Regions from separate parts of the Vibrio sp. 2033 genome, predicted to be linked through region 1. Evidence: predicted binding sites of a transcription regulator. Region 1 holds the regulator's gene; each other region holds the start of a gene.

Region 1 (5,126 bases):
GGAAGAGGCACGTCAAGCGGCTGCATTCGTTCAGCAAAAGGAGATTGTGTTAGTCACCTCTGCAAGCCACATGAGCCGTGCATTGTATGAGTTCAACGCAGCAGGCATTAAACCAATCCCAGCTCCGACCAACTTCTTAGCTATTAGCGAAATCAGTCAACCTTGGGATAAATACTCACCTAAAGCGCGTTACTTAGAACAAACAGAGCTTTATTGGCATGAGTACTTGGGCAGTATTTGGCAAAGGTTGCGTGATACTGTCGGCCAAACACCAATGGTTGAAGCAAACTAGTATTATCTTGAAGCCACAAAAAAGGAGAGCCGAAGCTCTCCTTTTTCTTTTTACGATTGAGTTATGTTCAAACTAGTCACCAGCAAACATATAGCCCTCGCCGTGTACCGTTACAAAAATCTGTGGGTTCTTAGGATCGAACTCCATTTTTGCGCGCATACGTCGAATAAGAACATCAATGGTGCGGTCATTCGGCGCATCCACTCGATGGCTGATCATGTTCAAAATACGCTCACGACTTAACACCTGGTTAGGGTAAGACGATAATGCCACCAAAAGTTCATACTCTGCTTTAGTTAGTTTTACTGGCTCACCGTTGCGGCTAAGTGCGCGACGTTGAATGTCGAATGTCCACTCCCCAAAGCGCACAATGTGCTCTTCACTGGTTTCATTCGCTTTCGAGCTGCCACTGCGCGCTGCTGAAATACGCCACAGCAAGTTTTTAACGCGAACTAACAGCTCTCTCAGTTCAAAAGGTTTTGTCACATAATCGTCAGCACCCATTTCTAGGCCTACGATTTTATCAATGCTATCCGTGCGTCCTGTTACTAATATGATACCAATATCCGATTGGCTACGTAACTCACGAGTAAGCATCAGGCCGTCTTCACCAGGCAGGTTAATATCCAGCATGATCAGGTCTACATCGCCCGCTTGCAAAACTTCACGCATTTCCGCGCCACTCTCTGCTTCGCTGACTTGGTAGCCCTCATTTTGGAAATATCCCGCAAGCTTACTACGAGTTACAACATCATCTTCTACGACTAATACGTGATAGCTCATTTACACCACTTTTCTGTCTTCTTATTATCCAAGACGTATTCTATTCATAACTAGTAACATTTCTAGTCATAGATACATTAAAACGCAAGATTTAGCGTTTTTATTGATTCAAAACAAGCTTACCCACTGCTATTAATAAACGGTCATTTTTGACCATAAAACATAACAATTATAGTTACTGCTATTCATTTTAATTGATTACACTTAGGGGATATCCCTAATTGACTTTGTGATGCATGACTTGAAGCATCATTCAGGAGCCCAAAATGCAAGAAGTGAAAGCTTTTAATGAAAAACGCGCTGAAATTTACTGGTGGTTTTCGAGCTTGTTCGCAAAAGAACTAACAGAGAAAGAATTGGAAGCCTATCACAGTGTTGAAATTCGCAGTTTTCTCGCAGGCTTAGGTGAAAATGAGTCGCTGAAACCAGCCGTTGATAGCCTAGTTGATGCGCTGAATCGGTTACAAGATCGTGAAGATGCACAACTAGAGCTTGCAGCTGACTTTTGTGAACTGTTTTTGAAGACAGAAAAATACGGCGCTCTTCCTTACGCATCCATGTACATTGGTGAATCAGGTTTACTGAATGACAAGCCAGCTGAGGAAATGGAAAAGTTGATGGCTGAATTTGGCGTTCAAGTAGACGAAAACCTAAAGGAACCTGCGGATCACTTAGCCGTTGAGCTCGACTTTCTCGGGAACATGATTATCCGCTCAAACGAGCTTGAACAAGAAAAACACATGGAAGAAGCCTTCGTTAAACAAAACGACTTTATCCAGCAACAATTGATGTCTTGGTTACCTCAGTTTTCAGACAAATGTAAACAATTCGACGAATTTGGATTTTACTCGAGTGTCGCGAAACTATTAGTTGCATTTTGTAAACTAGACAGCGCCTACCTTCTTGGTGAATAATTGCCGCCTATTTTTAGGGAGCCTGCCTATCGGGCTTCCTGTATGCCGAAAGTGACCAATTGTAAGTAACTTGGGTATAATATTCGTTTGCCTTAACTTAGCGCAAAGACGCTTGGTTATTTAGCAGTCAAAATGTGACTTCAAATACACAAATCTCGTGCTGAAAACATTGCTAGTCAGTCCACATAGGGCTAAAATGTGAGCGCAAACGATTAAATATGATTTATATGTAAACCGCTGAAATATAGCGGTTTTTGTGTTTTCTTAACAGGTTGATGGCAATTTCTCATCAGATAGAAAAAAGATAAAATTCATCGACCGATGCTGCTACGCACCCTTTTGTCGCACTTGGATCAACCGCTGCCGAGACACTTAGCGCCAATTTTATATTGCTAGGTGTGAAACCATTAGAGCATCAGGTACATCCAATACGACATATTTCAGTAGCTCGATACAGGACACCATTTATGGCCACGATAAAAGACGTTGCTCGCTTAGCCGGCGTTTCCACTACGACAGTTTCGCACGTTATCAATAAAACGCGTTTCGTTGCAGAAGCAACGCAAGAAAAAGTAATGAAAGCCGTTGACGAGCTGAATTACGCGCCAAGTGCCGTTGCACGCAGCCTAAAATGCAACTCAACTCGTACGATTGGCATGTTAGTAACTCAATCAACTAACCTATTTTTCTCAGAAGTGATTGATGGCGTTGAGAGCTACTGTTACCGCCAAGGCTATACTCTGATTTTATGTAACACAGGCGGGATTTACGAAAAACAACGCGATTACATTCGTATGCTGGCTGAAAAGCGCGTTGATGGCATCCTAGTGATGTGTTCTGACTTAACCGAAGAACTAAAAGAGATGCTTGACCGTCATGCGGACATTCCTAAAGTGGTCATGGATTGGGGCCCAGAGAGCTCGCAAGCAGACAAAATCATGGATAACTCAGAAGAAGGTGGCTACATTGCGACCAAACATCTGATTGACAATGGTCATACGGATATCGCTTGTCTAAGCGGTCATTTTGAAAAGCTTGCTTGCCAAGAGCGCATTGCAGGTTTCCGTCGCGCAATGAGCGAAGCGAACCTAGCTGTAAATGAAGACTGGATCCTTGAAGGTAACTTTGAATGTGATACGGCCGTATTAGTTGCAGATAAAATTACCGCAATGGACAAGCGCCCGACGGCGGTATTCTGTTTTAACGACACAATGGCTCTCGGCCTAATGAGCCGCTTGCAACAAAACGGGATCAAAATTCCTGAAGATATTTCAGTGATCGGCTACGACAACATCGAGCTTGCAGAATACTTCTCTCCACCGCTAACGACTATCCACCAACCTAAACGTCGTGTTGGTAAAAATGCATTCGAAATTCTACTTGAGCGTATCAAAGATAAAGAACACGAAAAACGAATTTTCGAAATGCAACCTGAGCTTGTAATTCGAAATACTGTGAAAAAAATGAACTAAATTTCACTGTATTTAACACGGTTAAATAAGCGCTCTACAGGGGCGCTTATTTTTTTGGAAAAATTAAGCATTCTCTAATACTTCACACCACTCTAATAACAATTGACTAACGTTAACTCCCTGTTTTATATAAATGTAATATATATTAAGAACTCCTTTTCAAAGGCCAATTTGCACCTTTCCATATGCAAAATAGAGCATTCAATCTATCATTTTTATTGAACCGAAATCACACTTTTAACGCTAAACCGTGATGTTAATTCAATATAAGAAGTATGCTCATTGTGTCACGCACAGGGCAAACCATTCGAAAGAGTGGGACGCAAAGCCTCCGGCCTGAACCATATTACGATATGGAAGGTAGCGGGGTTACCGATGGCAAGTGTGTAAGCAATGACTTTACTCTGTAATGACATTGTTTTTACGCATGTTTGCTACTCTCTCGGACCTGACTTTTGGTGGCGTAATATTAATTACACCGAGATAACAAAACATGGATAAACCGATACTCAAAGACTCTATGAAGCTATTTGAGGCACTTGGTAATATCAAGTCGCGCTCAATGTTTGGTGGCTTCGGACTATTCGCTGATGAAACAATGTTTGCACTAGTGGTAAACAATCAGCTTCATATCAGAGCAGACCAAAAAACTTCATCTGACTTCGAGAAACAAGGGCTAAAGCCTTACGTTTATAAAAAACGTGGCTTTCCAGTCGTTACAAAGTACTACGCTATTTCCAGCGATTTATGGGAATCAAGCGAACGCTTAATCGAAGTAGCGAATCAATCATTGAAAAAGGCAAAGCTTGAGAAAGAACAGCAAGCAAGTACAAAGCCTAACCGTTTGAAAGATTTGCCTAACTTACGACTGGCTACCGAGCGCATGCTAAAAAAAGCCGGCATCGAATCCGTAGAGAAGCTTGAAGAGGAAGGTGCGCTTAACGCCTATAAAGCGATAAGAGATACGCACTCTGCAACCGTCAACATTGAGTTGCTATGGGCACTAGAAGGTGCTATCAACGGCACTCATTGGAGTGTGGTACCTCAAGCTCGCCGAGATGAGTTGATGAACGGCCTCCAATAAAAGTCGGCCTAAAAACTATCTTGTAAAACCGCAGTCTAATCTGCGGTTTTTTTGTGAAATTTTTTCGGTTTTCCTACTGTCTTATTACATATATCCCAAATTGGAATCAAAATTATGAATAAGAAACTGATATTAGGTCTCATCCTACTAGCGGCTATCGTCTTTTTAGGTATTAACTTTGGCCAGTATTTAACCTTAGAGAATGCAAAAGCCCAACAAGAAGCACTAACTACATACATCGATCAGAATTTTGTATTCTCGGCTGCGATTTACTTTTTTACCTACATTGCAATTACCGCTTTTTCTATCCCAGGAGCGGCAGTAGTCACCTTACTTGGTGCAGCCTTATTTGGTTTTTGGACAAGCTTGCTACTGGTTTCTTTCGCTAGCACTATGGGGGCAACACTGGCCTTCTTGAGCAGCCGATACTTATTGCGTGACTGGGTACAAAACAAATTCGGAAATAAACTCAACGCAATTAATCAAGGTGTCGAAAAAGACGGAGCTTTTTATCTATTTTCCTTGCGTCTAATCCCTGTATTCCCTTTCTTTCTAATCAACTTACTGATGGGCTTAACGCC
Region 2 (5,126 bases), on a different contig from region 1:
TTCAATACCGCTTGATGTAGGCAACTTGAATTCTCGGTCAAGGGCCAATGAGAGCTATGCCCTACCGAAGGCATGTCCACGGTTAACATCGCAATATCTCGCGGTGCAAGACGATTACGGAACAAACGCCACATGTCGGTTTGTAGGGTATCCAAACCAGCGCTCACCATTACCACAGGCAACTGTTTATCCGTTCTTGGTAAATGGAGGTTCGCGATGATTTTGCGATTTTGGTAAGGCACTTCAATTTGCTTGATGGTGTACTTAGTTTTTTCTGCGCCGTCAGAATACGCTTTGTTTGCCAGAACTTGAGCTTGCGATGCCAAGTTGTCATTTTTTAAATGTGGGTAGCCTGCAATACTAAAACACAAAGAAGCAGTGAAGAGTTCATCCGCTGCCTCTTCTCCTTGCATTTCATTTGCTCGCTTCTGATGATCCATACCAAGCTTGATCCACTCAAATGTCCAGTTACCACTGTGATAACCCATTACAGTGTCTAACCAATCATCATTGGTTCGCGAGTGAGAAGATGAAGCAATTTTGGACAGTACGCCTTCCATTTCGATCGGAGACAATCCTTGCCAAGCCCATTGCAAGCGACGCAAATGACGATACCAAGCACGATCACCCTGCGCTTCTCGTTCATCAAGTATTTTTTTACTGGTCGGCATGTACTGGGTAAGCGCGGAGGTTTCTTTTGCTTGCTTATGTTTCACGAACAAAGTTTCGGAAAGATTTTTACTGACGTCTTCAGACATAGGAAGAACCCTAGGCTATTAGCATGATTTAATATCATAATAAAAAAAATGCCCCTATAAAGGGGCATTTCTCAATATTCTTTAACCGCGTTTATTTTTGCTTGCGGTTTACTGGCTCAGCATACTGGATTGACATATCCCAAGGCTGCTCGATCCAAGTGTCTTGAGCAATATCTACAACGTAATCATCCAGCAGCTCTTTGCCTGATGGTTTCGCACACACAGCGATCATTTTCGCTTTTGGATACATCTCACGTAGTTTGCGCGCTGTATCACCACTGTCTACTAGGTCTTCAACGATTAGGTAACCTTCGCCATCACCTTCAGGTGCTTTTAGTACCGTCATATCGCGCTGATGATCATGGTCGTAGCTTGAAATACAGATTGTATCAACGTAACGAATACCCAGTTCACGAGCCAAAATAGCGCCAGGAACCAAACCGCCGCGGCTTACCGCCCAAATTCCTTTCCATTGCTCAGCTGGCATTTGTTTTTCAGCCAGTTCACGGCAGTAAGTCTGCATTGCATCCCAAGTGATAATGAATTTTTTACTCATTGTAATAACCTAATAATTTGAAAATATGCATCCTCAAAATCTAGCGAAGTCACTCAAAAGCGGAATGCTCACTAACTTCTCCAAAATGTTTGGAGACGAGGATTTCAAGCTGCGCAAACGATTATTCTACCGAAACACACCGCTAATACCAACGGTGATATCAAAATTCTCTGCCTATTCCGCAGAAAAACCGTCTTCTGTGAACAACGTAAAAAAGAAAAAGCCAGCGTGAATAAATCCACACTGGCTTTTTGCTCGAGAAATTAACCGACGAGGTATTTAACGATGAAGATGGCTGACATCACCCATACACTCATCGACACTTCACGGCCCTTACCGCTGAATAACTTGATCGCCGCGTATGCGATAAAGCCTAACGTGATACCTTCTGCAATCGAGAATGTTAGCGGCATAACTAAACAAGTCACAACAACTGGGGACGCTTCAGTTAGGTCACGCCAATCAATGCTTACTAGCCCAGACAGCATCAAGATCGCCACATAGAATAGCGCACCTGACGTTGCATAAGCAGGGATCATACCCGCAAGTGGTGAGAACAATAGAGCAAGTAGGAAGAGTACACCAACAACCACGGCTGTTAGACCAGTACGCCCACCCGCAGCTACACCAGAAACGCTTTCAATATAAGATGTCGTGTTGGAGGTACCAAGTAATGCACCTACTGACGTTGCTGTTGAGTCTGCAAGTAACGCTTTGTTTAAACGAGGGATGTTGCCATTCTCATCAGTTAGACCAGCTTTTTGAGAAACGCCAACGAGCGTACCTGCGGTGTCAAATAAATCGACAAATAGGAAAGCAAATACGACGGAAATCATGCCTACTTCAAACAAACCAGAGAAATCCAGTTGCATGAAAGTTGGCGCAATGCTTGGTGGCGTTGACATAATACCGCTCCACTGCACATCACCAAATAGAAGACCAAGCGCTGTAACGCCAAGAATGGCGATCATCACCGCACCTTTCACACCACGGTGAACCAGTGCAATCGTAAGAAAGAAGCCAATCGCGGCCAATACAGATGGCAATGATGTGATCTCTCCCATAGAAACTAATGTCGCTGTATTATCAACGACGATACCTGCATTTTTTAATGCGATAAACGCTAAGAAAAGACCAATACCAGCTGAAATACCTGTTCGTAGAGAATGCGGGATCGAGTTAATAATCCACTCACGGATCTTAAATACGCTTAAAAGAATGAACAGAAGGCCAGAAACAAATACAGCCGCCAACGCAACTTGCCACGTATAACCCATTCCCAATACAACAGAGTAAGTAAAAAATGCGTTCAGGCCCATTCCTGGTGCCTGTGCGATTGGGTAATTGGCAACAAATCCCATGATAAAACAGCCGATTGCGGCAGCAAGACAAGTCGCGACAAAAATGGCGCCACGGTCCATACCGGTATCCGACAGGATCGCTGGGTTTACAAAAATAATGTAAGCCATAGTTAGGAAGGTCGTAACACCTGCAATGATCTCAGTGCGCACATTTGTGCCATTTTCACTGAGTTTAAAAAGCCTCTCGAGCATGATCGAATCCTGTAAAGGTAAAAAGTAAACGGTTGCGTAATCGATTGGCGGGAATTATAAAGTTATCAAATAGCAAATTCTAGATAGAATCTTCACTCTAATGCGTTTTTTTTCTTTGGATATGAAACACATTCTCTAACCCATCAAAGCAAGTAAAGAAATATATTCTTACAAAACAATAGGTAACCCAGATAACACAGTTCTCTAAAAGAGAATAAAAACTGAGCAATGTACTAAACTTTCAGATGAAAAAGGCCCATTTTAAACATGGTATCTAACAGATTTGATGGAAAAGTCGATAAAACCGAAGAATGGGGAATAGAAGAAGACTTTGATGGCAATAAGTGAGTCAGGAAGAGAAAATAGAGATAAAAAAACGCCACCCAATTTGGGTGGCGGTGAATCATGTCAGCACTATCACTGAAAAAAAATTCCAATTTATAGGGGTGAACAAACTGTTCGAGTCACATGCGTTGACTTCACTTAGTAGCCAAAGCTTGTTGGGTATACAAAGTTACCGGTGTAAACAGACTTGCTATTCCAGAACATTGTACTTGGTAAACCTTTCATAACTATCACCTTTTAAATCAATTAAACATTCGTTGATTTCTCGGTTCCTTGGAGGCGATAAAACGGACTCATCCTTTGAGCATTTCATTCTTCTCTCAGAAGCTGGTTACAAATATACCACCAAGAAATTTAATTACAAGCATTTTAGTGATTGGAATCACAAAAAATGCACAAATTGACCTTTATCAAAGTTTATGTGTAATTAAATTACAATTTTATGAATTAAAAAATAAAGCCACTTTCAGAATATATGATAGAGAACACATAGTGCTTGTTATTGTATTCACAAACTGTGACAGTTCTGAGAGAAATCCTTGTGATCGCGACTACTCGTACTCCTTATCTGGTGGTATGCTAACGGCAATTTGAAGGCCAAATCGTCTAGCATTTAATGCTACCTTGACAATATTTTTACGGTATATATTTGGCAAAGCACATCAAAAGGAGTCCTCCGTGTCTGAGTTCCATTCTGAGATCAGTACCTTATCACCTGCTCCACTTTGGCAGTTTTTCGATAAGATTTGTTCTATCCCTCATCCATCGAAACATGAAGAAGCATTAGCACAGTACATTATCAACTGGGCAACAGAGCAAGGCTTTGACGTTCGCCGTGATCCAACCGGTAACGTGTTCATCAAAAAGCCCGCGACACCAGGAATGGAAAATAAGAAGGCTGTTGTACTTCAAGCACACATCGACATGGTGCCGCAGAAAAACGAAGACACTGAACACGACTTCACCAAAGATCCAATCCAACCTTACATCGATGGCGAATGGGTAACTGCGAAAGGCACGACGCTTGGTGCAGATAACGGTATTGGTATGGCTTCTTGCCTTGCTGTATTGGCATCTAAAGATATTAAGCACGGTCCACTCGAAGTTCTGCTGACGATTGATGAAGAAGCAGGCATGACTGGCGCATTTGGCCTTGAAGCTGGTTGGTTAGAGGGTGAGATTCTTCTAAATACAGACTCTGAGCAAGAAGGCGAAGTCTACATGGGTTGTGCAGGTGGCGTTGATGGCACCATGACTTTCGATATTTCTCGAGAATCAACGCCTGCAGGTTTTGTAACACGCCAACTGACGCTGAAAGGCCTAAAAGGTGGTCACTCAGGTTGTGACATTCACACAGGTCGCGGTAATGCCAACAAATTACTTGGTCGTTTCCTTGCCGGTCATGCTCAAGAGCTTGATTTACGTTTAGTCGAATTCCGTGGTGGTAGCTTACGTAATGCAATCCCTCGCGAAGCGTTTGTTACTGTCGCGCTTCCTGTCGAAAACCAAGACAAACTTGCTGAGCTGTTCAACCACTACACTGAGCTGCTTAAAACTGAATTGGGTAAAATCGAAACAGGTATCGTAACCTTTAATGAAGCGATCACGACTGACGCGCAAGTATTTTCAATCGCCGATCAGCAACGATTCATTGCGGCACTTAACGCTTGTCCAAACGGCGTAATCCGTATGAGTGATGAGGTGGAAGGCGTTGTTGAAACTTCTCTAAACGTTGGTGTGATCAGCACAGAAGAAAATAAAGTCACCGTGCTTTGCTTGATTCGTTCTCTCATTGACTCTGGCCGTAGCCAAGTGGAAAGCATGCTGCGCTCGATTACTGAGCTAGCAGGCGCACAAATTCAGTTCTCAGGCGCTTACCCTGGCTGGAAGCCAGATGCAGATTCCGAGATCATG
Region 3 (5,126 bases), on a different contig from region 1:
AACTTTTTCTTGCAAAAATTCGACAGTCTTTGCGATCTCATTGTCAGAAAGGTGTAAAACTGACAATGTAAAACTGCTACCTTTAAGGTCTGGTGAATGGGTCATCGTGGACTTCTTGCCTTTATTGAAAGAGCGTTGCCTTAAACTAGGTATGTCATGTTATATTTCATCCTTTGACGCAGCAAGTTCTCTCGTGGGCAAATAGGTGAATTAATCTCAAATTTGCTATTAAGTTTGCGAGAATTTGACGTTTACAACCTAATCCGCACTCAACGCGGCTAAATCAGCATAAAAGGCGTGTCATGCTTTGTTCTATTTATAAAAGCTCGAAAAAAGAAGGTACTTATCTCTATATTCCGAAAAAGGATGATTTTTCACAGGTTCCTGACACCTTAATGCAGATGTTCGGTAAGCCTATCGCTGTCATGACGATTAAACTTGATGGCCGTAAATTGGCACAAGTTGATATCGAAAAAGTGAAGGCTTCATTACAAAATGATGGCTTCTTTCTTCAGGTTCCACCGCCGCCGGAGAACCTATTAGAAAAGTACAAAGAACAAAAAGCCCAGCAGAAAGGCGAATAACGTCATCGTTTTTCATCTGGGATTTCTGCCTTGCTCAAGGAGGGCAATATGAAAAAGATACTGGCTACCATGCTTAGCGTTGGTATGTGTACCTCGGCTTTTGCAAGTAGCGAGGGTTTTGATGAATACTTGAATAAGCTGCGTGCTGAAGCTCGTGATAAAGGTATCTCAGAGCAGGTCATTAGTGCTGCTTTTGCTAATGTTGAGTACAAGCCCCGAGCAGTAAAAGCGGACCGAAACCAACCAGAAAAGAAACTGACATTGGATGAGTACATTCCTCGCGCGGTGCCTGAATGGAAGGTGAAGCAAGCCAGACAACTCTACAAAGAGCATTACACCGAGCTAAAGCGTATAGGCGATGAGTACGGTGTCCACCCGCGCTTTATTGTGGCACTTTGGGGAGTTGAAAGTAACTTTGGTAAGTTTACCGGCAACTTTAAAGTGATTGATGCACTATCCACAATGGCATTTGAAGGCCGTCGTGAAGAGTTTTTCCGTAAAGAGACTATGTCGGCACTTCAGATCCTCGATCAAGGCCATATTGAGCTAGAGAACTTTAAAGGCTCATGGGCTGGTGCGATGGGTCAATGCCAGTTTATGCCAAGCTCTTTCCTTCGTTTTGCTGCTGACGGCAACGGTGATGGTAAAAAAGACATATGGCAATCTGAAGCGGACGTGTTTGCATCAACCGCTAACTATTTGAGCAAGTCTGGTTGGGATGATAAATATACTTGGGGTCGCCAAGTTAAGGTTCCTAAAAATATTGATCGCAGCCTAGAAGGGCGCACGGCTGAAAAAGGCAAATACCTTCAAGAGTGGAGCCAATTAGGTATCACAAAATATGACGGTAGCCCGTTGCCAAAACTGGATGAAGACATCAAAGCATGGTTGATCATGCCGGACGACGAGAATGGTCGTACGTATCTGGTTTACAATAACTACAACGTATTGATGAAGTGGAACCGCTCTTACTACTTCGCACTTGCTGTGAGTCACTTGGCTGACCGCATTAAATACTGATCTGCCATCAAACAATTTGGCATTCAGTCTTCAATACAAGGGCTCTTCGGAGCCCTTTGTTTTTTCTATAACCAAATCGAGGTAAAGCGTGTTATCTGAACGTGCCGCACAAATGGTGATTTTCTCCGCTCTTCTTAAACACAAAAGCTTCACAGCTGCTGCAAAGAGCTTAGGCGTGTCGGTGTCTCATGTGAGTAAACAATTGAGTCAGTTAGAAGCGTCTCTTGGTATCAAGCTTGTTCAACGCACTACGCGAAGCTTTACGCCGACTGAGGCAGGGAAAACCTTTTTTCATCACTGTGAGCAAGTGGTACAAGCGGTGAGCAGCGCCACATTAGAGATGGAAACCCAGCGGGATGAAGTGGCAGGTTTGGTACGTCTTGGGTTGTCGCAATCATTTGGTACCTTACACATTATTCCAGCGATTCAAGAGTTACGCGAACTGTATCCTCAACTTCAAGTGGAAGTACATCTGTTTGACTATAAGGTCGATATGTTAGCCGAAGGGCTCGATTTATGGGTAACCAACAACGAGCATTTGCCTGAAGGTTACATTGCGCAGCGTTTGACGGATTGCCAGTTTGTTGTTGCGGCATCGCCAGATTACTTATTGAAACATGACACGCCAACAGAACCGGATGACCTATCTGCTCACAACTGCCTCATATACAGAAGCTGGGAGCGTGACTATACGGGGTGGGCGTTTACCAAAGATCAGCAAGAATTGAACGTAAAAGTCTCGGGTAACTATTCAGTAGATCTGGCAGAAGCCGTTCGGGATGCGGCTATTGCAGGTTGGGGTATTGCCTACCTTGCCACTTACTTGCTGGGTGATGAGTTCAGAACGGGTAAGTTAATACAGCTGTTACCTGATTGGAAAGCCAGCCAGTCGATGCCGTTTTATGCGGTATACCCAAGCCGCCAGTATATGCCAAAAAAAATATCCGCAGTGATTAACTTTATCAAACAGAAGATCGGCAACCCTTGTCATTGGGACCAACGTTTGGCGCCTTACATCTCTATTCCTAAATAACAGGATCAATGAAGTTGTAGAACGACACATAAGGTGATTCACTTCACAAAAATTTTTCCTGAATCAGAAACATATTTTCCATATGGAAATAATTAAAATAAGCAAACGTTTATCTTCAATAAATTCAATTGGTTATTTTGTTGGTCAGTTATTGGTCGCTTAAACTTTTCACATTGTTAACATCCTCAACTTGCAGCATTTTGAGTCCACTATACAATCCGGTGCCTTCCATATCCCCCTTCTGTCGGATTCATTTTATGAACTCAATTATTGGTATCGTAGCCATACTATTCCTAGCATGGCTACTTTCTACAAATAGAAAAAATATAAAGCTGAGAACGGTGTCGTTTGCGTTTGCTTTGCAGGTACTGTTTGCGTTGTTGGTTTTATATGTGCCAGCAGGACGAGATGCGCTGAATTCAGTGAGCAGCGTTGTGTCGAATTTGATCAACTATGGTCAAGAGGGCATTGCGTTTTTATTCGGTAATTTGGCGACAGGGGGCTTCACCTTTGCGATCAATGTTCTGGGTATCATCGTTTTCTTTTCCTCTCTTATCTCAGGTCTTTATCACATTGGTGTGATGCCAAAAATCATTAACTTTATCGGTGGTGGTATTCAAAAGCTGCTGGGTATCGGTCGTGCTGAGTCTTTGTCTGCTACGGCGAATATCTTTGTTGGCACTATTGAAGCTCCATTGATGGTAAAGCCTTACCTAAAACACATGACTGACTCGCAGTTCTTTGCAGTTATGACAGGCGGTTTAGCGTCAGTTGCTGGCGGAACGTTGGTTGGTTACGCATCACTGGGTGTCGACCTCAACTATCTTATTGCTGCTGCATTTATGTCGGCACCTGCCGGCTTGTTGATGGCAAAAATTTTAATGCCAGAAGATACGGATAAAGCAGCAGATATCGACATTAGCCAAGTTGAAATTCCACGTGCAACCAACGTAGTAGAAGCATTAGCCGATGGTGCCATGGCGGGTGTACGCATTGCTGTATCGGTCGGTGGTACGTTACTGGCGTTTATTAGTGTCATTGCAATGCTAAACGGCATGTTAGGCTGGATAGGTGATCTTATTGGGACACCATTAAGTTTTGAGCTCATCCTAGGTTTTGTGTTTGCGCCAGTCGCTTGGTTGTTGGGTATCCCATGGCAAGAAGCAACCACAGCAGGCTCGCTGATTGGTAACAAGATTGTGGTGAATGAGTTCGTCGCTTTCATCCAGCTTGCAGAAGTGAAGTCTCAACTTAGTGAACACTCACAAGCAATCGTGACGTTTGCTTTGTGTGGCTTTGCAAACATCTCAAGCATGGCGATGCTGATTGGTGGGTTGGGCTCATTGGTACCAGAAAAGCGTGCATTTGTTTCTAAGCATGGTTTCCGTGCGATTATCGCTGGTGTCATGGCGAACTTAATGAGCGCTTCGATTGCGGGCGTGATTTTAAGTCTGTAATTGAAATAGATATCAACAATTAGCAAAAAGGCTCCTTGCGGAGCCTTTTTCGTATCTTAAGTTTTACGTTATTTGTCTGTGTGGAACTGTTCGCAAGCGAGCATCGTGTTCTCAATTAAACTTGCGACGGTCATTGGGCCAACGCCACCAGGAACAGGAGTAATAAAGCTCGCACTTTCACGTGCTTTGTCGTATTCCACGTCGCCAACTAGTTTGCCTGAATCAAGACGGTTAATACCGACATCGACCACCACTGCGCCTTTTTTAATCCACTCACCAGGGATGAAGTTAGGCTTACCAACCGCCACCACGACAACGTCAGCTTGACGCACATGACTCTCTAGGTCTTTGGTAAAACGGTGACATGTTGTTGTTGTGCAGCCCGCAAGCAGCAGCTCAAGTGTCATTGGACGACCAACAATGTTTGATGCACCAACCACAACCGCATGTTTACCACGTAGCTCAATGTTGTAACGGTCGAGTAGGGTAATTATGCCCTTTGGCGTGCAAGAGCGAAGCTTTGGAATACGCTGCGCAAGACGACCAACGTTGTAAGGATGGAAGCCATCCACGTCCTTCTCTGGGTGAATGCGCTCTAAAACATGTGTTGTGTCTATGCCCGCAGGAAGGGGTAATTGCACTAGAATGCCGTCAATTTCATCATCGTTGTTTAATTCATCAATCAGAGCTAGTAACTCTTCTTCTGAGCTAGACGCAGGAAGGTCAAAAGACTTAGAAACAAACCCAACTTCTTCACATGCGCGGCGTTTGCTACCGACATAAACCTGAGAAGCAGGATCTTCACCAACTAGAACCACTGCTAAACCAGGAGCACGTAGCCCAGCTTCAACACGTGCTTTAACACGTGCAGCCACTTCAGATCGAACAGTTTGGGAAATGAGAGTTCCGTCTATATTTTGAGCAGTCATGACTTTCCTTATAAATTAAGAAGGCAGATTATCTGCGGCGCATTGTCGCAGAATTTCTTATCAACATCCATAAGCAAACGTTTGCTTTGTGGTGTTTTTGAAC

Evidence for each region. The regulator PurR, encoded in region 1, represses purine synthesis genes. The targets are predictions, from matches to a motif close to TNANGNAAACGTTTNCNTNA.
Region 2: R7P74_RS11850 (NCS2 family permease) is a predicted target of PurR. The motif match lies at 2,888-2,907, and genes of this name have one in related genera.
Region 3: R7P74_RS16595 (NupC/NupG family nucleoside CNT transporter) is a predicted target of PurR. The motif match lies at 2,735-2,754, and genes of this name have one in related genera.

What each region holds. Positions count from the first base shown of each region.
Region 1 covers NZ_JAWOVC010000001.1:651,004-656,129, forward strand. The annotation lists gene elyC (envelope biogenesis factor ElyC) at 1-292, shown strand, start outside; gene torR (two-component system response regulator TorR) at 365-1,075, opposite strand; gene torD (molecular chaperone TorD) at 1,342-1,989, shown strand; gene purR (HTH-type transcriptional repressor PurR) at 2,457-3,461, shown strand; cyclic di-GMP riboswitch class I at 3,749-3,838, shown strand; gene R7P74_RS02935 (TfoX/Sxy family DNA transformation protein) at 3,955-4,545, shown strand; gene R7P74_RS02940 (TVP38/TMEM64 family protein) at 4,660-5,126, shown strand, end outside.
Region 2 covers NZ_JAWOVC010000007.1:113,626-118,751, forward strand. The annotation lists gene frsA (esterase FrsA) at 1-758, opposite strand, end outside; gene tet(34) (oxytetracycline resistance phosphoribosyltransferase domain-containing protein Tet(34)) at 850-1,314, opposite strand; gene R7P74_RS11850 (NCS2 family permease) at 1,578-2,867, opposite strand; gene R7P74_RS11855 (aminoacyl-histidine dipeptidase) at 3,891-5,126, shown strand, end outside.
Region 3 covers NZ_JAWOVC010000013.1:82,459-87,584, forward strand. The annotation lists gene minC (septum site-determining protein MinC) at 1-105, opposite strand, end outside; gene R7P74_RS16580 (YcgL domain-containing protein) at 303-584, shown strand; gene R7P74_RS16585 (lytic murein transglycosylase) at 633-1,604, shown strand; gene R7P74_RS16590 (LysR family transcriptional regulator) at 1,693-2,637, shown strand; gene R7P74_RS16595 (NupC/NupG family nucleoside CNT transporter) at 2,895-4,094, shown strand; gene folD (bifunctional methylenetetrahydrofolate dehydrogenase/methenyltetrahydrofolate cyclohydrolase FolD) at 4,163-5,023, opposite strand.